Regions from separate parts of the Variovorax arabinosiphilus genome, predicted to be linked through region 2. Evidence: predicted binding sites of a transcription regulator. Region 2 holds the regulator's gene; each other region holds the start of a gene.
What was found. Region 2 encodes LexA, which represses DNA repair genes until DNA is damaged. Its sites were predicted from a motif close to ACTGTATNNNNATACAGT; they were not measured.
Positions count from the first base shown of each region.

Region 1: QTH86_RS08350 (DNA topoisomerase IV subunit B) is a predicted target of LexA. The motif match lies at 3,826-3,843, and genes of this name have one in related genera.
Region 3: recA (recombinase RecA) is a predicted target of LexA. The motif match lies at 2,079-2,096, and genes of this name have one in related genera.
Region 4: QTH86_RS20410 (DUF5131 family protein) is a predicted target of LexA. The motif match lies at 2,291-2,308, and genes of this name have one in related genera.

Region 1 covers NZ_JASZYB010000001.1:1,755,358-1,761,128, forward strand. Annotated here, with positions in the region: gene parC (DNA topoisomerase IV subunit A) at 1-928, opposite strand, end outside; gene QTH86_RS08345 (lytic transglycosylase domain-containing protein) at 963-1,775, opposite strand; gene QTH86_RS08350 (DNA topoisomerase IV subunit B) at 1,816-3,792, opposite strand; gene QTH86_RS08355 (MFS transporter) at 3,950-5,179, shown strand; gene QTH86_RS08360 (hypothetical protein) at 5,191-5,331, shown strand; gene QTH86_RS08365 (class I SAM-dependent methyltransferase) at 5,376-5,771, shown strand, end outside.
Region 2 covers NZ_JASZYB010000001.1:999,626-1,005,396, reverse strand. Annotated here, with positions in the region: gene QTH86_RS04870 (type IV pilus assembly protein FimV) at 1-1,202, shown strand, start outside; gene QTH86_RS04865 (D-2-hydroxyacid dehydrogenase family protein) at 1,219-2,226, opposite strand; gene QTH86_RS04860 (hypothetical protein) at 2,346-2,708, opposite strand; gene lexA (transcriptional repressor LexA) at 2,820-3,494, opposite strand; gene QTH86_RS04850 (asparaginase) at 3,565-4,557, shown strand; gene QTH86_RS04845 (AraC family transcriptional regulator) at 4,614-5,453, shown strand; gene QTH86_RS04840 (DMT family transporter) at 5,738-5,771, shown strand, end outside.
Region 3 covers NZ_JASZYB010000002.1:903,408-909,178, forward strand. Annotated here, with positions in the region: gene QTH86_RS18200 (sensor histidine kinase) at 1-711, opposite strand, end outside; gene QTH86_RS18205 (response regulator) at 728-1,402, opposite strand; gene QTH86_RS18210 (MarR family winged helix-turn-helix transcriptional regulator) at 1,531-2,013, opposite strand; gene recA (recombinase RecA) at 2,160-3,284, shown strand; gene recX (recombination regulator RecX) at 3,285-3,749, shown strand; gene QTH86_RS18225 (bestrophin family protein) at 3,858-4,808, shown strand; gene scpC (succinyl-CoA:acetate CoA-transferase ScpC) at 4,853-5,771, shown strand, end outside.
Region 4 covers NZ_JASZYB010000003.1:394,945-400,715, forward strand. Annotated here, with positions in the region: gene QTH86_RS20400 (ParB/RepB/Spo0J family partition protein) at 1-788, opposite strand, end outside; gene radC (RadC family protein) at 1,429-1,938, opposite strand; gene QTH86_RS20410 (DUF5131 family protein) at 2,341-3,204, shown strand; gene QTH86_RS20415 (three-Cys-motif partner protein TcmP) at 3,239-4,519, shown strand; gene tcmP (three-Cys-motif partner protein TcmP) at 4,516-5,256, shown strand; gene QTH86_RS20425 (helix-turn-helix domain-containing protein) at 5,508-5,771, shown strand, end outside.

The DNA of each region.
Region 1 (5,771 bases), 760 kb from region 2:
CGGTCGACAGCGCCTTCTTGCCGGCCTTGATCTTCGGGTTGGTCAGCTCTTCGATCTCTTCGAGCACCTTCTGCGTGCTGACGCCCGGCGGCAGCTCGTTGACCACCAGCTGCCACTGGCCTCGCGCCAGGTCCTCGATCTTCCAGCGCGCGCGCACCTTGAGCGAGCCGCGGCCGGTGCGGTAGGCGTCGGCGATGTCGCTCGCACTGCTGATGATCTGCGCGCCGCCGGGGTAGTCGGGGCCGGGCACGATCTGCAGCAGCTCTTCGTCGCTCAGCTTGCCGTTCGACTTGATGAGCGCGACGCAGGCGTCGGCGATCTCGCGCAGGTTGTGGCTCGGGATTTCCGTGGCCAGGCCGACCGCGATGCCGCTCGCGCCGTTGAGCAGCACGAAGGGCAGGCGCGCGGGCAAGAGGCGCGGCTCCTCGGTGCTGCCGTCGTAGTTGGGAATGAAGTCGACCGTGCCTTCGTCGATCTCGTCGAGCAGCAGGCTCGTGATGCGTGCGAGGCGTGCTTCCGTGTACCGCATGGCCGCAGCGCCGTCGCCGTCGCGGCTGCCGAAGTTGCCCTGGCCGTCGACCAGCGGGTAGCGCTGCGAGAAATCCTGCGCCATGCGCACCAGTGCGTCGTACGCGGCCTGGTCGCTGTGCGGGTGGAAGCGGCCGAGCACATCGCCGACCACGCGCGCGCTCTTCACCGGCTTGGCACCGACCGTGCCGTTGGTGCCGCCGAAGCCCAGGCCCATGCGCGACATCGAATAGAGGATGCGGCGCTGCACCGGCTTCTGGCCGTCGCTCACGTCGGGCAGCGCGCGGCCCTTGACCACGCTGAGCGCGTATTCGAGGTAGGCGGTCTGCGCGTAGTCGGCCAGCGTCAGCGCGTTGGGGTCTTCGGGGTTCGGGAGGTCGAGCGTGGGTTGGTCGTCCATGTCTTGTTGGCTTTTCTGACTCTGTCTGTCGTGTCTATTCGGTGGCCGGCGGGGCCGTGTCGATGCCTTCGGCCGCGGCGCGCGGCGCGGCGATTTCCATGCGCACCCGGCCCGGCGCCTGGCCGTGGCCGGTGGTCATGCCAGGCTTGAGATACGCGTAGAGCTGCAGCACGGTCTTCACGTAGTTCTGCGTCTCGCGGTAGTTCGGGATCTTGTTGCCGGCGCGCTGCACCGCCCCCTCGCCAGCGTTGTAAGCGGCCAGCGCCAGCTCGATCTGGCCTTCGAACAGCTCGATCAGGTGGTCCAGGTAGCGGGCGCCCGCGGTGATGTTGATGCGCGGGTCGAACAGCTTGGCCTCTTGCGTCTTGCGCTTGTCGCCGCGCACGCCGTAGCGCTCGGCCGTGCCGGGCATCAGCTGCATCAGGCCGAGCGCGCCCTTGGGCGACACGGCCTGCGCGTCGAAGCCCGACTCGGTGGCGACCAGCGCCTGCAACAGCTCGTAGTCGATCGAATGCGTGCGCGCTGCGTCGCGCAGCGCGGCCTTGGCAACCTTGTAATTGGGCGAGGCCTCGAACAGCGCCAGCAGCGTCTGGGCGGCCGGCGTCACGCTGCCGCCGTCGGCGCCTTTCGGTGCCCGCGCGATGCCCAGCGGCGCGATGCCGTCGGCCGTGTCGAACTGCTGCCCGCCCTTGAAGAAGAGCTGGTAACGCGCATCGAGCTTCTCAGCAGCGAAGTGCGCCACGCCCTGCGCGTCGACATAGCCGTAGATGTCGGCGGCATGCGCGAACACCGGCGCGGCGATCAGCACGAGGCTCGCCAGCAGGGTTCGGAAGCGGGATGCGGACATCAAGGATTCGTTCGGTCGGTGGATTCGTCGATGAGCGCCGTCAGACATCGATCTCGATGTCATCGGCCCGGATTTCCATGAGTTCGCGTCGCGCGGCGGCCTCGCCCTTGCCCATCAGCTTGGTGATCTCGCCTTCGGTTTCGCCGAAGGCCAGCCGGCCGAGGCCGACCTGCAGCAGACGGCGCGTGTCCGGATTGAGCGTGGTTTCCCACAATTGTTCCGCACTCATTTCGCCCAGGCCCTTGAAGCGGCTGATGCTCCAGGCGCCTTCCTTGACGCCATCCTTGCGCAGCTTGTCGAGCGTGGCGACCAGTTCGCCCTCGTCCAGCGCATACACCTTGGACGCTGGCTTCTTGCCGCGCGCCGGTGCGTCGATGCGGAACAGCGGCGGCTTGGCGACGTAGACGTGGCCGGTCTCAATCAGCTTCGGGAAGTGGCGGAAGAACAGCGTGAGCAGCAGGACCTGGATGTGCGAGCCATCGACGTCGGCATCGGACAGGATGCAGACCTTGCCGTAGCGCAACCCGCTCATGTCGGGCGTGTCGTTGGGGCCGTGCGGGTCGACGCCGATGGCCACCGAGATGTCGTGGATCTCGGTGTTGGCGAAGAGCCGGTCGCGCTCCACCTCCCAGGTGTTGAGCACCTTGCCGCGCAGCGGCAGCACCGCCTGCGACTCCTTGTCGCGGCCCATCTTGGCGCTGCCGCCGGCGGAATCGCCCTCGACCAGGAAGACCTCGTTGTGGCTGATGTCCTTGCTTTCGCAGTCGGTCAGCTTGCCCGGCAGCACGGCCACGCCCGAGCCCTTGCGCTTCTCGACCTTCTGGCCGGCCTTCTGCCGGGTCTGCGCGGCCTTGATCGCGAGTTCGGCCAGCTTCTTGCCGTAGTCGACGTGCTGGTTGAGCCACAGCTCCAGCGCCGGGCGCACGAAGCTCGACACCAGGCGCACCGCGTCGCGCGAATTCAGGCGTTCCTTGATCTGGCCCTGGAACTGCGGGTCGAGCACCTTGGCGCTCAGCACGTACGAGGCACGCGCAAACACGTCTTCGGGCAGCAGCTTCACGCCCTTGGGCAGCAGCGAGTGGAACTCGATGAAGCTCTTGACCGCCGTGAACAGGCCGTCGCGCAGACCGCTCTCGTGCGTGCCGCCGGCGCTGGTCGGGATCAGGTTGACGTAGCTCTCGCGCACCGGCTGGCCGTCTTCGGTGAAGGCCACGCACCAGTCGGCGCCCTCGCCTTCGGCGAAGTTGTCGGCGTTCTTGTCGGCATGGCCGGCGCCTTCGAACAGCGGGATGACCGGCTCGCCGTTGAGCGTCTGCATCAGGTAGTCGCGCAGGCCGCCCTTGTAGAGCCAGGTCTGGGTGTCGCCGCTCTTCTCGTTGACCAGCGTGACGCTCACGCCCGGCATCAGCACGGCCTTGCTGCGCAAGAGGTGCGTCAACTCGTGCATCGGCAGCGTCGCCACCTCGAAGTACTTGGCGTCGGGCCAGGCGCGCACCGTGGTGCCCTGCTTGCGGTCGCCGCCGGTCTGCGGTCGGATCTGCAGCGGCTCGATCACGTCGCCGGCCGAGAAGGCCAGCTGGGCCACCGAACCCTCACGGTGCGACACGACCTCCAGCCGCTTCGACAGCGCATTGGTCACCGACACGCCCACGCCGTGCAGGCCGCCCGAGAAGCTGTAGGCGCCGCCCGAGCCCTTGTCGAACTTGCCGCCGGCATGCAGCCGGGTGAACACGAGTTCGACGACGGGCGCCTTTTCTTCGGGGTGCAGGCCAAAGGGAATGCCGCGGCCGTCGTCCTCGATGCCGACCGAACCGTCGGTGTGCAGCGTGACCTTGATCTTCTTGCCATAGCCCGCCAACGCTTCGTCGGCCGCGTTGTCGAGCACTTCCTGGATGATGTGCAGGGGGTTGTCGGTCCGGGTGTACATGCCCGGACGCTGCTTGACCGGCTCGAGGCCCTTGAGGACGCGGATCGAGCCTTCGGAGTATTCGGGGAGAGTCTTGGGGGAAGTCGCCATGGGGGCGGATTGTAGTGAGCAACGCGCCGGGGGACTGGATGCTCATACAGTACCCTGCCGATCGATGCGCCCACCGCATCGCGAACCGGACGAAATATCAAGAATGCCAGTCGCCCGGGTAACGGCGCTGTCAAGGCCGATTGGCTACAGTCGGCAGATGTCCTCGACCACCCCGGCCCAACCGCTGTCGCTCAAGCAGGTCCTGATCTGCGGCGCCATGATCGTCACCCTGTCCATGGGCATCCGGCACGGTTTCGGCCTGTGGCTGCAGCCGATCACCCAGGAGCAGGGCTGGACGCGCCAGACCTTCTCGCTGGCCATCGCCATCCAGAACCTCTCCTGGGGCGTGATGGGCGTGTTCGCCGGCATGCTGGCCGACAAGCTCGGCGCCTTCCGCGTGCTGCTGATCGGCGCGGCCTGCTATGCGCTGGGGCTGGCCGGCATGGCGCTGTCGCCGACGCCGCTGCTCTTCGCCCTCACGGCCGGCGTGCTGATCGGCGCGGCGCAGGCGGGCACAACCTATGCCGTGATCTACGGCGTGATCGGGCGGCAGATCCCCGTGGAGCGGCGCTCGTGGGCGATGGGCGTGGCGGCGGCCGCCGGCTCCTTCGGCCAGTTCCTGATGGTGCCGATCGAGGGCCAGCTGATCGCCCGCCTGGGCTGGCACACCGCGCTGCTGGCGCTCGCCGCGGTGGTGCTGCTGATCGTGCCGCTGGCCTTCGGGCTGCGCGAGCCAGCGCGCGTGGCCATGCTCGGCGCCCGGCGCGAGCAGAGCATCGTCCAGGCGGTGATCGAGGCCTTCAGGTACCCCAGCTTCGGCCTGCTGATGGCCGGCTATTTCGTCTGCGGCTTCCAGGTGGTCTTCATCGGCGTGCACATGCCCAGCTACCTCAAGGACAAGGGCCTGTCGCCCGAAGTGGCCAGCTACGCGCTGGCGCTGATCGGCCTGTTCAACGTGTTCGGCTCGTACGCGGCCGGCACGCTCGGGCAACGGCTGTCCAAGCGGAAGATCCTGGCGTCCATCTACTTCGGGCGCGCCATCGCCATCTCGCTGTTCCTGATCGTGCCGCTCTCGCCGCTGTCGGTCTACGTCTTCGCGGCGGTGATCGGCTTCCTCTGGCTGTCGACCGTGCCGGCGACCAATGCGCTGATCGCGCAGATCTTCGGCGTGGCCCACCTGTCGATGCTCAGCGGCTTCGTCTTCCTGGGCCACCAGGTCGGCTCGTTCCTGGGCGTGTGGCTCGGGGGCTTCCTGTACGACCGCACCGGCAGCTACGACATCGTCTGGTACATCGCCATCGCGCTGGGCGTGATGGCGGCGCTGGTCAACCTGCCGGTGAAGGAGGGCGCGATCGCCCGGCCGGCGCCTCAACCTCAATCGGCCTGACCGCCTGACACATGCACGCCCCCACCCGCCACCGCTGGATGCAGGCCGCTGCCGTCGCCGCCGGGCTGGCAGTGCTCGCGGGCGTGTTCATGCTCTACACCCAGCCGGCCTTCATGGTCACGCTGATCGACCAGCTCTGGAGCTGCTTCTGAGCCCCGAACCGCACGGCGCGCTGCAGGCGCCCTCGCCCTGGATCGTGCGCTGGTCTCACCTGGTGCCGCCCGCCGGCGCGGTGCTCGACGTGGCCTGCGGCGCGGGACGGCACATGCGCTGGTTTGCCGACCGCGGCCATCCGACCACCGGCGTCGACCGTTCGGAAGACGCGGTGCAGGCCGCCTCGCGCCATGGGCGCGTGCTGCAGGCCGACATCGAAAGCGGCCCCTGGCCCTTCGACGGGCGGCGCTTCGCGGCCGTCGTCGTCACGAACTACCTCTGGCGCCCTCGCCTGCCCGACACCGTGGCGGCGGTGGCACCGGGCGGGGTGCTGCTCTACGAAACCTTCGCCGCCGGCAACGAGACGGTCGGCAAGCCTTCGCGCGCCGACTTCCTGCTGCAGCCCGGCGAACTGCTGGCCGCCTGCACCGGGCTGCGG
Region 2 (5,771 bases):
TCGCACGTCGCACGACCGGTCCCGCCTGGTGGGGCGACACGACCGGCAAGGACGACGGGCCGTCCCTGCCGCCCGTGAGCGCCGCGCTGTCCACGGGCCTGGCGGGTGCATCGGTCGCCGAGCGCTCGGCAGCACCGAAGACCGGACCGTTCGGCACCCCGCTCGTCGCAGCCGACACCGAGGACGAGTCGCCGGACACGCTGCCGCCACTGCCGGAAGACGAGAGCGCCCCCGCGCGCTACGTGAACACCGAGGAACTGTTCGACGTGCAGCAGCAGTCGGACTTCTTCCTCTCGCTCGGCCAGCATGAGCAGGCGATCGCGGTGCTCAGCGAGCACATCGCCGACAACCCGGAAACCAGCGCACTGGCCTACCTCGACCTGCTGCGCATCTACCACGCGCTCGACCGGCGCGACGACTACGCGCGGGTCGGCCAGGAATTCGAACGGGCGTTCAATGCCTCGGTGCCGGACTTCGAGCATTTCTCCGAAGTCGGTCACGGCCTCGAGCACTACCGCTCGACCCTGGCGCGTATCGAAGCCCAGTGGCCACGGCAGGGCACACTGGCCCTCATCGAGGAACTGGTGTTCCGCAAGCCCGGCACGCGCGGCGACGAAAGCTTCGACCTCGCCGCGTACCGCGAGCTGCTGTTGCTGTACTCGGTCGCCAAGGAAGTGATCGACCCCGACAGCGCACCGCCGACGCCGGTCACGCCGTTGTCCTTTCTCGACACGCACGAAGCGAAGCTCGAGCCGACCCGGCCGGCCGACCTGGACCGCGCGACCGCGCAGCTCGGCTTGACCGGCAGTGATCACAACGCGCCCAACGCGCCGCTGCCGTCGCTGTATGGCGCCATCGACGAGACGCTGTCGCACGACACGGTCATCGCCGCGCACCCTGGCGCGGCCAGCGCACGCCCGGCGGCCTCGACGTCGACCTCATCGCACGAGGAAGAACCGCAGACGCGCCCGATGTCGGTGAACGAGCGGCAGGAGCACCCCGATCAGAGCGCCGCCATGGCCTTCGACAACACCTCGCTCGAGACGCTCGAAACCCTGCCGGCGGAACTCGAGCTGGAGAAGCGCCCGTCCTCGCCGCCGACCACCGACGACATGCCGCTGCCCGAATTGCGGCTCGATCTGGAGCTGTTCGATCCGGCCATCGAGGCCGAGATCGCGCCCCGGCCGCGCCGTCGGCGTTAAAGCCGCAGCGACGCCCTCAGCGTCGAACCTGCAGGGCGCCGGGGTTCACGATGTTGGTGGGATTGCCCTTGATGAAGCTCACCACGTTGTCGAAGGCCTGGCCGAAGTACATCTCGTAGCTGTCCTGCTCGACATAGCCGATGTGCGGCGTGCAGATGCAGTTCTCCAGACGCAGCAGCGCGTGACCCTGCAAGGGCGGTTCGCTTTCGAACACGTCGATCGCCGCGATCCCGGGCCGGCCACGGTTGAGGGCGGCCAGAAGGGCGTCGGGCTCGACCAGCTCGGCACGCGAGGTGTTCACGAACAGGGCGGTCGGCTTCATTCGCGACAGGTCTTCCAGCGTGACGATGCCGCGCGTGTCGTCGTTCATGCGCAGATGCACCGTGAGGACGTCGGCGGCGGCGAAGAAGGCCTCGCGGCTCGGCGCGACCTGGAAGCCGTCGGACCGGGCGAGGTCACGGCTCTGTTCGCGGCCCCAGATCACCACCTGCATGCCGAAGGCCTGGCCGTAGCGCGCCACCAGCTGCCCGATGCGGCCGTAACCCCAGATGCACAGCGTCTTGCCCTTGAGCACCGAGCCCAGTCCGAAGTTCGGCGGCATCGAGGCCGACTTGAGGCCGGACTGCTGCCACGCGCCGTGCTTGAGGTTGCTGATGTACTGCGGAAGCCGCCGCATCGCCGCCATGATCAGCGCCCACGTCAGCTCGGCCGGCGCAAGCGGCGAGCCGCTGCCCTCGGCCACCGCGATGCCCTGTTCGGTGCAGGCGGTGACGTCGATGTGCTTGCCGACCCGGCCGGTCTGGGAAATGAGCTTGAGCTTGGGCAGCTTCTCGATCAGCTGGCGGGAAATCTGGCTGCGCTCGCGGATCAGGACGATCACGTCGGCGTCTTTCAAGCGCACCGACAGTTGGCCGATGCCCTTGACCGTGTTGGTATAGACCTTCGCCGCGTAGGCATCGAGTTTGGCGGCGCATTGCAACTTGCGCACCGCGTCCTGGTAGTCGTCGAGGATCACAATGTTCATGGCGTGCCATTGTGCCTCGCGCCGTGCGAAAGCCCGCAGCGGCGCGCCGTGGTGCGCGCCACATGCCAGAGATCAAGGCCTCTGCAGGGCGCGCTTGCAGGTGCGCGCCCGAATGCGGGTCAGTGCAGCGGACGCGCGCCGCGCACGGTGTCGGCCGCCTCGAGTGCCGCGAGGCGGTCGAGTTCGGCACACACGTCCGCCATCCGGCCGGAGATCACGACACGGCCGGCGCGCCGGTCCGGCTGTTGCGCGTCGACCGTGCGGACCACGCGCAGCGGACGCGCCGCCACCGGTGGATGCGCGTGCCCCGGGGTGGTGGTGCCAGCGCGCTGCGCGCAGGCTGGTCGTACGGCCACATAGCGCAGGTCGGCGTGGGCGTCGAAACTGACGTCGCGGCGCACGCGGCGCTCCGGCATCCAGCGGTGGGCGAGCGACTGCAGCGGGGTGAGCAGATCGACGAAAGTGAGCAGAACGATTCCCATGCGAACTCCAAGGTCAGAGGTTGAACACAGGCAGGATTGCTTGATGGGACTGCGCCAGGGTGATGGCCTGATTGCCATACGCCCGCCACCTGTCGCAGCCCTTGCGATGCGTTACATCAACATGGTGTTGCGGATCAGCCCGACGGCCAGGCCTTCGATCTCGAAGGGCTCGCCGGGCTGGACCACGATGGTCGGGTAGTCGGGGTTCTCGGCATGCAGCTCGATCACCTGCTTGTTGCGTTTGAGGCGCTTGACGGTCACTTCGTCGCCCAGGCGCGCGACCACGATCTGGCCGTTGCGCGCTTCCTTGGTCGACTGAACGGCCAGCAGGTCGCCGTCCATGATGCCGGCATCGCGCATCGACATGCCGCGCACCTTGAGCAGGTAGTCCGGCTGATGCTGGAACAAGGTGTTCTCGACGTAGTAGGTCTGGTCCACATGCTCCTGCGCGAGGATCGGCGAACCCGCCGCCACGCGGCCCACCAGCGGCAACGCCAGCTGGGCCATGCCCGGCAGCGAGAGCGAGAACTGGTTGTCGCGCGACTCGTTGAGCGAACGCAGCGCGTCGCCCTTGAGCCGAATGCCGCGGGAGGTGCCGCTGAGCAGTTCGATCGCGCCCTTGCGTGCCAGCGCCTGCAGGTGTTCTTCCGCCGCATTGGCCGATTTGAAGCCCAGTTCGGCCGCGATTTCGGCACGCGTCGGCGGCGCACCGGTCTGCGCGATGGTGCTGCGGATCAAGTCCAGAATCTGCTGCTGACGGGCGGTAAGCTTGACGGCGAACTGCATGTGAACTCCTTGGTGCTGGTTGCATATCCAGTACCTGTATTTTTAAACAGTTTCCTGGACTTTGCAAGACATGGTGAACAAAAGCAACCCGGGCGCGCTCGGCGTGCTGGTCCTGGGCACGGGCGGCACGATCGCCGGACGGGCGGCGTCCGCCGCCGACAACGTCGGCTACACGGCAGGCGAGGTCGGTGTCGATGTCCTGCTGCAGGGGCTCGATCCGCCGCCGGGCCTGCCGGTGTGGGCCGAGCAGGTCGCGCAGCTGGACAGCAAGGACATGGACTTCGAGGTCTGGCAGGCGCTCGCAGCCCGCTGCGCCGAGGCGCTGGCGCGCGACGATGTGGGTGGCCTCGTCATCACGCACGGCACCGACACGCTGGAGGAAACCGCGTTCTTCCTGCAGTCCGTGCTGAGCCCCGTCAAGCCGGTGGTGCTCACCTGCGCGATGCGGCCGGCGAGTGCACTGGTGCCCGATGGCCCGCAGAACCTGCGCGACGCGATCAGCCTCGCGGCCTGGCCGGGCGCGACGGGCGTGACAGTGGTCTGCGCCGGCGCGGTCCATCGGTCGCTCGACGTGCAGAAGGTGCACACCTACCGCTTGGACGCCTTCGATTCGGGCGACGCCGGGCCGCTGGGCTATATGGAGGAGGGCGCCCTCCGTGCGCTCCGTGCGTGGCCCGAGCCGCAGGGCGCTTCGGCGGCACGCCTCGACGCCGTCATCGCGACCGAACCGTTTGCGTGGCCACGGGTCGAGATCCTGACCAGCCACGCAGGCGCGCAGGGGCTGCTCATCGATGCGCTCGTGCAGGCACGGCGGTCCGGCGGTGCCCACGCGGTCGACGGCCTCGTGCTGGCGGCGACGGGCAATGGCACGCTGCACCACACGATCGAGACCGCGGCCCTGCGCGCACAGGCGGCGGGCATCGCGGTGTTGCGCGCCACGCGTTGCGCACAGGGACGCATCGTGGGCACCTCCGGCGCGGCGATTCGCGACGCCGGTGCGCTCACGCCGGTGAAGGCGCGCGTCGCGCTGATCCTGGAGTTGCTGGTGGCACGCGCGCACTGACGACTGCGTGCTGAGCGGGAAGCGCTGCCGCGACCGATCCCCACGGAGGTTTTTGTTTGGCCAAGCTGGACCCTCTGAATACCTCACGCTACTGGCACGTTCCCGACCTGCCGGGCATGGACATGCTGCACGCGGACTTCACGACGCACGACTATGCGCCGCACGTGCACCATTCCTTCGTGATCGCGCTGACCGAAGCCGGAGGCTCGGAATTCAAGAGCCGCGGCCGAACGGGCATGGCCCATCCACAAGCGCTCCTCGTGTTCAACCCGGCCGAACCCCATTCGGGTCGCATGGGCGGCAGCGCCCGTTGGCGGTACCGGTCCTTCTATCTGGCCGAGCCGGGCATCCGGCACCTGATGACCACCCTGGGGATCGATCACACCCGGTACTTCGGGTCGAACACTGTTTGCGATGAAGCGCTCATCGCCAGCTTTCTGGAACTCCATCGCGCCCTCGATGGAAACAGCGCACCGTGCGACCCCCTGCGGCAGCAGGAGCTGTTCGTTCACAGCTTCGGAACGCTCTTCCAGAACCACGCACAGCCCGGGCAGCGCGTGCTGCCGGCACCTGCGGAGGCTCGCGTCCTAGCGCCGGTGCTGGAACTGCTGCGCGACGCCTTCACGGAACGGTTGACCCTCGAACAGATGGCGGCGATCGCCGACCTGACGCCGTTCCAGCTGATCGGGGCGTTCAACCGGACGATCGGACTGACGCCCCATACGTACCTGACGCAACTGCGCCTCAGGGCGGCGATCGTTCACCTCGCGGCGGGTCGGCCGCTGATCGAAGCGGCGATCGCGAGCGGTTTCTACGACCAGAGCGCCCTCACCAGGCATTTCAAACGCACCTTCGGCATGACGCCTCTTCAGTACGTCCGCGCCCGGATGCGCTGAGAGGCCTTGTCCCAAGCCGTTTCCCAGGCCTTTGCCTCAGGGCCGTGCGCCGAGAGCGTCCTGCTTCTTCGCGCCTGCCGGGCCCGCGATGACGCCGAATCTCGCTGGGACGTCCGTGGGCGCCGCAAATTTTTGCCAATACGGGCGCCCCCGCGCTGCCTACAGTGCAGCGAAATGGCTTCGACCCATGCACAGCAATTGACGGGGTTTTTCCCGCTGATTTTGATTCGCAGAAATAAACCAGCCGACACGGCCGATGAAGACTCGGTCGTGCCGGGATAGACATGACCACATCCCTTGCCCTGCCTGCTGCCTCCA
Region 3 (5,771 bases), on a different contig from region 2:
CTTGTTGAGCAGCTCGTTGACCGAGGACACCAGCGGCACCACCTCCAGCGGCACGGCCGACTCGTCCAGCGGGCTCAGGTCGTCGGGCCGGCGCTCGCGGATGCGCGCCTCCACCACCGACAGTGGCTTGATGCCGCGCACCAGGGCCAGCCAGATCAGCAGCACCGCCAGCGGCAGGATCGCGAACTGTGGCAGCAGCACGCCCTTGATGATCTCGGTGGCCAGCACCGACTGCTTGGCGCGCGTCTCGGCCACCTGCACCAGCGCCGGCGGCGCATCGGGCGTGGCACCGGCCACCCACAGAGAGCCGATGCGCACCGCCTTGCCGCGTATCGTCGCGTCGTGCAGGTAGACCGTGCCCGGCGCAGTCGTCTCGTCGGCAAGGGGCGGCGGCACGTCGCGCTCGCCGCTGAGCAGGCGGCCGCTCCCGTCGAGCACCTGGTAGTAGACGACGTCCATGTCGTCGGCGCGCAGGATGTCGCGCGCGGGCTGCGGCAGCGCGAACTGGATGCGCCCGTCCTGCATCACCAGGAGCCGCGCCAGCGTCTGCACGTTGTTCTCCAGCGCGCGGTCGAAGGGCGCGTTGGCGATGCCCTGCGCCACCAGCCAGGTCACGCCGATGCTCACCGGCACCAGCAGCAGCAGCGGCGTGAGCATCCAGTCGAGGATCTCGCCGAACAGGGAGCGCTGCGCGCGCTGAAAGAGCTTCATCGCGCGGGAAGGGGGATCAGGGTTGGATCTTCTCGAGGCAGTAGCCGAGGCCGCGCACGGTGGCGATGCGCACCGGGCCCTTCTCGATCTTCTTGCGCAGGCGGTGGATGTACACCTCGATGGCGTTGATGCTCACCTCTTCGCCCCATTCGCAGAGCCGCTCGACCAGCTGGTCCTTGCTCACCAGCCGGCCGGCGCGCTGCAGCAGCACCTCGAGCAGGCCGAGTTCGCGCGCCGACAGCTCGATCATCTTGCCGTCGATGGTGGCCACGCGGCCGGCCTGGTCGTACACCAGCGGGCCGTGCTTGATTGCGTTGCTGGTGCCGCCCATGCCGCGGCGCGTGAGGGCGCGCACGCGGGCTTCCAGTTCCTGCAGCGAGAAGGGCTTGGCCATGTAGTCGTCGGCGCCGTGGTCCAGGCCCTTGACGCGTTCCTCCACGCTGTCGGCGGCGGTCAGCACCAGCACCGGCAGTTGCGAGCCGCGGGCACGCAGGCGCTTGAGAATCTCGAGGCCATGCATGTTGGGCAGGCCCAGGTCGAGGATCAGCAGGTCGAACTCGCTGTTGGTCATGAGCGCGGCGTCGGCCTGCGTGCCGGTGGCCACGCGGTCCACCGCCGCCCCCGAGGTGCGCAGGCTGCGCAGCAGGGCGTCGGCCAGCACCTGGTCATCTTCTGCAATGAGGATCCGCATGCGCCACCTCCGGCTTGTGGGGCGCGTGTGTCGCGCCTTGGTTTGTCTCCGCGGCGGATTCTAGGGGCCGCACCGGCGGCCGCGCTTGTTTTGGCGCAGGTCTTCACACGAACCCACGCGAACCCATGTCAACCCGCGTAGGCCTCCAGCCCCAGGGTGACCACCGTCGCGACCTCGTCGCCCACGCTCGCACGGAACTCGCCTTCGGCCTGCGCCACGGCCGTGCGGAAGGCCTCCAGCCACGCGAGCCCGTCGGCGGTGAAGCGCACGCGCCGCGCCCGGGCGTCCAGCGGGTCGGGCTCGCGCGTGACGAGGCCCCAGGCCTCGCACTGGTCGACCAGCGTGCCCATCGCCTGCTTCGTCATGCCGGCGCGCTCGGCCAGTTCGGTCAGGCGCGAGCCGCCGCGCGACAGGTGCCGCGTGATGTGGATGTGCGCCGCGCTGACCTGCGCCCGCGCCGCCAGGTTCGACAGCGCCAGCGGCACGTCGGCGTCGTGCGCCATCAGCGCGAGCACCCGCTCGTCGAAACGGCGCATCGCATGGCCCAGCAGGCGGCCCAGGTGGGTCTGGCGCCAGGCGTCGGGATCGGTGGGAAACAAGGGCTTGGCCATGGCGGTAAATGGTAAATCAAACTGACCATAAATCGGGTTTACTTCAAAGTACTGATCGCTACACTACTGTTCAAGCATCCAGGCCTGTGGTTAAAAGCAGCGGGATGATTTCCAACACAACCCGTTGATATTCAAGGAGTTTTCTCATGGACGCACTCGTCAAGGGCAGCAGCATCTCGGTCGCCGGCAGCGAAAAGGCCAAGGCCCTGCAGGCCGCGCTCGCACAGATCGAAAAGCAGTTCGGCAAGGGCACGATCATGCGGCTGGGCGAAGGCGAGGCGCTGGAAGACGTGCAGGTGGTGTCGACCGGCTCGCTCGGCCTGGACATCGCGCTGGGCGTCGGCGGCCTGCCGCGCGGCCGCGTCATCGAGATCTACGGCCCGGAATCGTCGGGCAAGACCACGCTCACGCTGCAGGTCATCGCCGAAATGCAGAAGCAGGCCGGCACCTGCGCCTTCGTCGACGCCGAGCATGCGCTCGACGTGCAGTACGCCCAGAAGCTGGGCGTCAACCTGTCCGACCTGCTGATCAGCCAGCCCGACACCGGTGAGCAGGCCCTGGAAATCGTCGACTCGCTGGTGCGCTCGGGCGCCGTCGACCTGATCGTGGTCGACTCGGTCGCCGCGCTCACGCCCAAGGCCGAAATCGAAGGCGAGATGGGCGATTCGCTGCCCGGCCTGCAGGCCCGCCTGATGAGCCAGGCGCTGCGCAAGCTGACCGCGACCATCAAGAAGACCAACTGCATGGTCATCTTCATCAACCAGATCCGCATGAAGATCGGCGTGATGTTCGGTTCGCCCGAAACCACCACCGGCGGCAATGCGCTGAAGTTCTACGCCTCGGTTCGCCTGGACATCCGCCGCATCGGCACCATCAAGAAGGGCGACGAGGCGATCGGCAACGAGACCAAGGTGAAGGTGGTGAAGAACAAGGTGTCGCCGCCTTTCAAGACGGCGGAGTTCGACATCTTGTTCGGCGAAGGCATCAGCCGCGAGGGCGAGATCATCGACATGGGCGTGAACGCCAAGATCCTCGACAAGTCGGGCGCCTGGTACGCCTACAACGGCGAGAAGATCGGCCAGGGCCGCGACAACGCACGTGAATTCCTGCGCGAGAACCCGGCGCTGTCGCGCGAGATCGAGAACAAGGTGCGCGAATCGCTGGGCATCCCGCTGCTGGCGGCCGAGGCCGGCTCGGCAGAAGCCAAGGCCGAAGCCGATGCGAAGGCCAAGGCGGACGCCAAGGCCGCCAAGGCGGCAGCCAAGGAATAAGTGGGCTTTGCCGCACCGTCGATCAAGGGCCGCGCGCTGCGGCTGCTGAGCCAGCGCGAGCATTCGCGTGCCGAGCTCGAGCGCAAGCTGGCGAAGTACGAGGACGTGCCCGGCACCCTGGCGCAAGCGCTCGACGAGCTGGCCGCCAAGGACTTCATCAACGAGGCGCGGGTGGTGCAGTCGGTCGTGCACCAGCGCGCGCCGCGCATGGGGGCGGCGCATGTGCGGCAGGAACTGCAGCAGAAAGGCGTCGATCCCGCGGCCATCGCCGAGGCGGTGGCCGGCCTGCAGGAGAGCGAAACCTCGCGCGCCTTCGAGGTGTGGCGCCGCCGCTTCGAGGCGCCGCCGCAGGACGCGAAGGAGCGCGCCAGGCAGATGCGCTTCCTGATGGCGCGCGGCTTCTCGGGCGCGGTCGCGGCGAAGGTGCTGCGGATGGACCCGACGGCGCCCGACGCGTTCGGCTGAGCTCGGCGCGCTGCGCCCTTCGGCGCCTTGTAGGACAATGGCGACTCCCGTCCCCGCCCAGCACCGCTGCGGCTGCCCCCGCTCCATGCCTCCTCGACCCCGCCACCCATGATCGTCCGGAACCGTCCCTCCGGGCTGAAGATGTTTCTTCTCTGGCGTGGCTCGATCTTGTGGCGCATCGGCCCCGCGCTGCTGGTCAACCTGATCGTCGCCATCCTTGTGACCCTGGCGCACGGTCACCTGGGCCAGTTCAAGATCCCGATCGGCACCGTGCCGTTCACCCTCATCGGCCTGCCGCTGGCCATCTTCCTGGGTTTTCGCAACAGCGCCGCCTACGACCGTTTCTGGGAGGCGCGCAAGCTCTGGGGCGAAGTGGTGCTGCGTGCCCGCAACCTGGCGCGGCAGTGCCAGAGCCTGATCGACGGCGACGGGCCGGCGCGGCTGGAAGGCCCGGGTTCGGGCGGCCTGGATGACCTGCGCGTGCGCATGACCCTGCGCGCCGCTGCCTTCGCGCATGCCCTGCGTCATCAGCTGCGCGGCAGCGATCCGATGGCGGACGTGCGGTCCTTTCTGCGCGAACCGGAGCGGCTGGCGATGCGCGCGTTTTCCAACCGGCCGCACTTCCTGATGCTGCGCATGGGCGACGACCTGCAGGCCGCACTGCGCGACCGCCGCATCGACCCCGCCCTTGCGGTGGCGGTCGACGGCACGCTGTCGGCCCTGAGCGCCGCGGCCGCGTCGTGCGAACGCATCCGCGGCACGCCCATTCCGTTCTCGTACACGCTGCTGCTGCACCGCACCGCGTACCTGTACTGCTACCTGCTGCCCTTCGGCCTGGTCGACTCGATCGGCTTCATGACGCCCTTCGTCACGCTGATCATTGCGTACACCTTCTTCGGCCTCGACGCGCTGGGCGACGAGATCGAGGAGCCCTTCGGCACCGAGCCGAACGACCTGCCGCTCGAGGCCATCTGCCGCACGCTGGACATCGACCTGCTGGAGACGGTCGGTGCGGCCGCGCCGCCGCCGCTGCACCCGGTCGACTACCGGCTGCAATGAGCCTTGCGCACGTCCCCCCGCTGTCCCGTCCACGAGAGCCCGCCATGTCCAACGAAAGCCGCATCCGCCTGCCCGAACTGTTGAGCCGCGTCACCAGCGCGGACGCCGCCGCTGAATGCATCCGCGACGGCATGGTCGTCGGCATGAGCGGTTTCACGCGGGCCGGCGACGCCAAGGCCGTGCCGCTGGCCCTGGCCGAGCGTGCCCGGCGCGAGCCGCTGAAGATCACGCTGATGACCGGCGCCTCGCTGGGCAGCGACATCGACCGCACCCTGGCCGAGGCCGGCGCCATTGCCCGGCGCATGCCCTTCCAGGCCGACCCGACGCTGCGTGCCGCCATCAACCGCGGCGAGGTGATGTTCATCGACCATCACCTGTCGGAGACGGTCGAGCTGCTGCGCACCCGGCAGATCCCGCCCATCGACATCGCCGTGATCGAGGCGGTGGCCATCACCGAGAGCGGTGCCATCGTGCCGACCACCTCCATCGGCAACAGCGCGAGCTTCGCGATCCTGGCGGACAAGGTGATCGTCGAGATCAACATGACGCAGTCGGCCGCGCTCGAAGGCCTGCACGACATCTTCATTCCCAAGCACCGCCCGCAGCGCGAACCGATGCCGCTCATGACGCCGTACGACCGCATCGGCACCACCGCCATCGAGATTCCGCCGGAGAAGATCGTCGCCATCGTCATCACCGACAAGGCCGACAGCACCTCGACCGTGCTGCCCGCGGATGCCGAGACGGCGGCGATCGCCGGTCATCTGGTCGAGTTCTTCCAGCGCGAGGTCGCGCAGGGCCGGCTCACCGAACGGCTGCTGCCGCTGCAGGCGGGCATCGGTACCGTCGCCAATGCCGTGATGTCGGGGCTGGGCGCCGGCCCGTTTCGGCACCTGAGCATGTACTCGGAGGTGCTGCAGGACTCGACCTTCGACCTGTTCGATGCCGGCAAGCTCGACTTCG
Region 4 (5,771 bases), on a different contig from region 2:
TCCGTGAGAAAGATGCCGTTCTGTTCATCCGCGAACAAGTCACGCCGCACAGCGCCGCCAGCCTGCTCGTAGACCGGAACCCCTACGAACTTCGCCAGCGCATCGCGGTTCGCATCGATTTCCTCGTGCGTGAGGTGATCGCGCAGCGCCTCCGGACTGCGCTGCCACTGCGGGGACGCATAGAACGCCGCTTCCTGTGCCGCATGGTCGTCGGTGATGGCAAGCGCCATCAGCTGCTCCAGCGTCACTGCATCAATCCGGTAGTCGGCCAGCAGGCGCGGCGAGACGTTGGCGAGCTTCAACCGCCGCTGCACAACCAACGGGGTCACGCCGAAGTCGGCGGCAATGTCCTCGATGGGCCGTCCCTCGGCCACCAGATCGGCGAAAGCCTCGAACTGGTCGGCCGGGTGCATGGCCTCGCGCTGCACGTTCTCGGTCAGGCTTACCGTGCGCGCCGCCGCATCAGACCCCAGCAGGCAGGCCACCTCGAAGTCCTTGGCGAGCTTGCGCCGCTTGACCAGCAGCTTGAGCGCGGCGAGGCGACGGCGACCGGCCACAACCTCGTAGTGCTCGCCATCAGCGGCCAGCACCACATTGAGGTTTTGCAGCAAGCCCACACGGGCGATGCTCGCGGCCAGTTCGGGAATCGACGTGCCGCCGCTCTTGCGCACGTTGCGGCTGGAAGGCCGCAGCTTGGACAGCGGAATCAGCAGCAGTTCCTGCGCAGCCGTGACGGCTGCGACAGCAGCGGCGACGGCAGTGGTTTCGTGAAGGGTAGCGGTGTTCATATTTGAAAACTCCTGTCCCGTGTCGGGACCTTGAAAATGAAGAAAAAAAAAGCGGAAGGGGGTTCAAGATGTCGGTGTCTGCATGCGCGGCTCTCCTGTGGTTCCCCACCCCAGCCGGATTCCAAGATTCGGAGCCCGGTGTTGGCTTCGGTGGGTTCGGCGCAGTGACCTGGGCTGGTCGCCGTTGCCGCCGTCTTTCCTGAGTTCATCGCCCGCGAAAAACCGGGCCGGCGGGGACTGGCCGTCAAGGAAACAAGCGCAGGGTTGGGGCGGCCCGCAGCCGAAGGCGAGGACACGGCCCTGCGCGCCTTGACGGCCAGGCCTCGGTGGCTACGGTCGCGGGATCAGCGATGAGGGAAGGGAAAGACGGATTCCCGGCCAACGGCCAGGGAAGCGACGGACCCACGGCCGCGCGGCGAGCGCCACCGCGTGTCGTGGGCACGCCTAGCTGGAGGTGAACAAGCGCGGAGCGCGCTTCGGCAATGTGCGCTGGCCGATCAGGCGCCGCCTGTTCGGCGGCATCGAGGGGCGCCAAGCTTGCGCGGCGGGGATTGGCTTTAGCCAGTCCCCTGGAGACCCCCGACCACGCGCGCAGCGCGCACGACAAAGAAAGAATCAAAGGGCCCGCAGGCCCTTTGTGTCACAGCAACCCGCGCTCCGCAAAGCTCAGCACGTCGCGGCCCGCGACGATCAGGTGGTCCAGCACGCGCACGTCCACCAGCGCCAGCGCCGCTTTCAGCGTCTGCGTCAGGTGCTCATCGGCCCGCGAAGGCTCGGCGACCCGTGATGGATGGTTGTGCACCAGGACCAGCGCCGCCGCATTGCGCGCCAGCGACTCCTTGACCACCTCCCGCGGATAGACCGACGCCTGGCTCACCGTGCCGCGGAACAGTTCGACGTATTCGATCAGCCGGTTCTGCGCATCGAGCAGCAGCACCGCGAACACCTCATGCTCCAGCGCTCCGAGCTTGACGCACAGGAAGTCGCGCACCACCTGCGGCGACGACAGCACCTCGCGCCCCTGCAACTGCTGCCCCAGCAGCCGCTGCGCGGCCTGCAGCACCTCGCCGGTATCGGCCGGCCGGTAGTCGCCCGCGACATCGCGGACCAGAAGAACGGAAGAATCAAAAGAAAAGAGATCGTGTGCCATCGTCGGCTCCGTGAATCGGGCGGGATTGCCCGAGACCGGCACCAGCACGGCGCAGCGCAGTGGTCAGGGTTCGAAGACGGCCGCCAGGACGCAAGCGCACAAGGTGCGCGCAGACCTTGACGACGAGAACGGCGTGCTACGGTGTAGGGAACAGCAAGCCAGCCCACCCCCTCACCCATCGGCAAGCGGAGCGCGCAGGCGGGAACGCAGAGACGGCCGGAGGCGTCAGGGATCAAAGCCGAATGGCCGCGACTCGGCACGAGGCGCGGGGCAACGCCCGCGAGCCCGGCGGCATCCAGTGCCGTGACGCCAAAATGGCGCCGCCGAGCAACCAGTTCCCGCCCACGCCGAAGCTGGATAAAACTACAGTAGTCCGTTACAATACATCACAGCGAGTTGCCAATGGGAAAAGAAACAAGCATCGAGTGGACACACCACACCTTCAACCCCTGGTGGGGTTGCGTGCGCGTGTCCGCTGCTTGCGACCATTGCTACGCGGAGACTTGGGCCAAACGCTTGGGCGAGGATGTCTGGGGTGCGAAGTCCGAGCGCCGGTTCTTTGGCGACGCCCATTGGAAAGAACCACTGAAATGGGATCGCGAAGCCAGGGCTCAAAACGTCCGGCGACGCGTGTTCTGCGCGTCCATGGCGGATGTCTTCGAGAACCGCAAAGATCTGATCCCGCACCGGCTGCGTCTCCTCGAACTCATCGATGCAACACCGCATCTGGATTGGTTGCTGCTCACGAAGCGAATCCATCTGGTTCGCAAGCAATTGCCGAAGGGCTACCAACTGCCGTCAAACGTTTGGCTCGGCGCAACCGTAGAGAACCAGGCTGCCGCCGGCAAGCGCTTGAAGTACCTTATGGAATTCACGACGCCATCGGTTCGCTTCCTCTCTTGCGAACCATTGCTCGGCCCCCTGGATCTGCGAGAGTGGCTTCAAATCGGCGCCACAGGAACGCGAGTGGACTGGGTCATCGCCGGCGGCGAGTCCGGTCCAGGTTCACGGCCTATGGAACCCCAGTGGCCTGAGGACCTACGCAAACAATGCAACTCAGCCGGCGTAGCATTTCACTTCAAACAATGGGGCCACTGGGCCCCCATTGAACAAGCCGCAAATGCTTTGACGGCGCGCACCGCGATCCATATCGTTCGGCGCGATGGCTCGGAGGTCAAGCTGGCTGCAGTCGGAAAAGGGAAAGCCGGACGCTCGCTGGGTGGTCGCCACTGGGACCAATTTCCAAGTCCAGGCAGGCCGGTTTAGCAACCACCGCCCAATACCGCAGAAAGGCTCGCTCTTGGCACAGAACCACTATGACTGGGCAGACGGACCTGCGGAGCTTGACGCGCACAGCCTGACAAAGCATGAGGTACTGGTCGGATATCTTCTTCGCTATTTCGAGCAGCGGACGCTCAATGCGCGCGGCCGGGAAAGACTGCGCATCACGCTTGTGGACGGGTTCTGCGGTGGTGGTCTCTACACGATCCGGGGAAAGCAGCAGGAAGTCCTTGGCTCCCCGCTTCGCATGTTGGCAGCTGTCGAGGAAGCTCGCGTCCTGATCAACCTGGGGCGGACCAAACCCATCGAACTGGATGTTCAGTACGTGTTCATCGACAAGGATGCACGCGCGCTTTCTCACCTCACCAAGGTTCTCAACGATCGAGGATACGGTGCTGAGATCAATCGCTCCATTCATCTCATGCGGGATGAGTTTGCAGCGGCATCGCCCGCAGTTCTGAAACTCGTCAAGGACCATACACCGCGCGCGACGACGGCCCTCTTCTTTCTGGATCAGTACGGCTACAGCGATGTGCCTGCACCGCTGATCCAGCGAATCTTCTCGGAGCTTCCTGGTAGCGAGGTGGTACTGACCTTTCACGTCTCTTCGTTCGCGACATATACCAACGACGAATTCACGGACCATGTCTCCGGAAAACTGGCCATAGATATCCGATCCGCGCTGGGCGGAAAGTCGATCGAGCAGATCAAGGAGGATGATGCCGATTGGCGCCGCTTCATTCAGGCAGCGCTGTACCAGGCATTGGTTCGCAATTGCGGCGCAGAGTATTTCACCCCGTTCTTCATTCGCGGCGAAGGAAGCGGTCACGGCGAGTACTGGTTGGTTCATCTTTCGCGGCATCCGCGCGCGCAGGATGTCATGAAGCAGGTGCATTGGAAGCACCAGAACCACTTTATCCACTACGGCGGCCCCGGCTTGGACATGCTCGCGACCCATACCATGGGTTTCAGACAGGAGTTCAATGGTGGCTTCTGCTTCGATGACGTTGCGCAGCGGCAGTCGGCCGAGGCACTGGTTCAACAACTCGCTCAAAATATCTTCAAGCGCGATCAGCCAGTCCGTATGGGAGAACTGTTTTCCTCTACCTGCAATACCTCACCCGGCACTTCGACTATGTACAAGGAAGCCCTCGAAGTGCTGGTCGGTGATCAGGACATCGTGATCAAGTCAGAAGATGGAACCGCGCGGAAGCGAGCTAGGTACATAAGCGATACCGACTGGATCGAACGCAGCCGTCAGTCGGCGCTGTTCAGTCGTCCGTCGGGAGATCAGGCATGAGTTTTCAGCTCGCGCAGGACGCCGATCCGCTGCCATTGTTACCTGTGGAACTGGGACGCGCTGGGGAAGGCGTTGGCCGTTGGGTTCCGGAGATGAAACACACCTTCCTGGCCAAGTATGTCGAGGGCACTCGGCGGGCCAGAGAGAAATTCAAGCAACGTGTGTACGTGGATCTATTCAGCGGTCCCGGTCGTATTCAGGTCAAGGGAGAGACGATGACGCGTCCTGGTGGCGCTCAGATCGCTTGGCAACACTCTCGTCGCGATGGCGCAGATTTCACGGCGTGTCTTGTCGGCGATCTAGACGCCGCGCGAGCATCGGCATGCGCCGAGCGATTGCTCGCCATGGGTGCACCAGCGCGCGCATTTCCGGGCGCCGCGGAAGCGACCGTCGATCAAGTGCTCAAGGTCATTCCCAGCAACGCGCTGTGTCTCGCCTACCTGGACCCGTACAACCTTGAGTACCTTTCATTCAGCGTCATCGAGAAGCTGGCGCGCCTGACGTACATCGACTTCGCCGTGCACTTCAGCACTATGGACCTGAGACGCAATGTGCTGATGGAATACAACCCGGAGCGTGCGCGCTTCGACGCTGCGGCACCGGGCTGGCGACAGCATGTGGATCCCGCCGCCTTCGTGCGCGGCGACGCCGACGAAGCATTCTTCGACTACTGGTGCGGCTTGGTAAGAGGCCTTGGCTTCTCCATCAGCCAACGTATGCCCCTTGTCCGCGACTAGGGAAATCGGCCCCTTTACCACCTGGTTTTCTTCAGCCGCCACGAACTTCCGAACAGGATCTGGGGTGATGTGGCGCAAGGTGTCAATCGTGAGTTCGACTTCTAGGGTTCGACTTGCCTTTCAAGCTGCTCGATGACGCGGCGGCGGTCCGCCGAGACGCCAGGACGGGTTGCTGTCGGGCCGCTGTCGTGGTGACGATGGTCACCCATTCCCATACTGCATTGCACCGACCAACGACAATGGAGCTGCAAATGAATGCCACCGAACAAGCGCCACAGGCGCGCCTGCTGACCCCTGCAGAACTGGGCCTGTGCGTCCGGCTGTTCCGGGAAGTGCGCCAATGGTCTCAGGAGCAACTGGCGGAAATTTCCGGCCTGAACGTCCGCACCATCCAACGGGTCGAGCAGAGCCAGGCGGCGAGTCTGGACACGCGCCGAGCACTGGCCCGCGCGTTCGATTTCGAGGACGTGGACGTTCTGAACAAGCCCTTCACGATCCCGACCGAAGCGGAACTC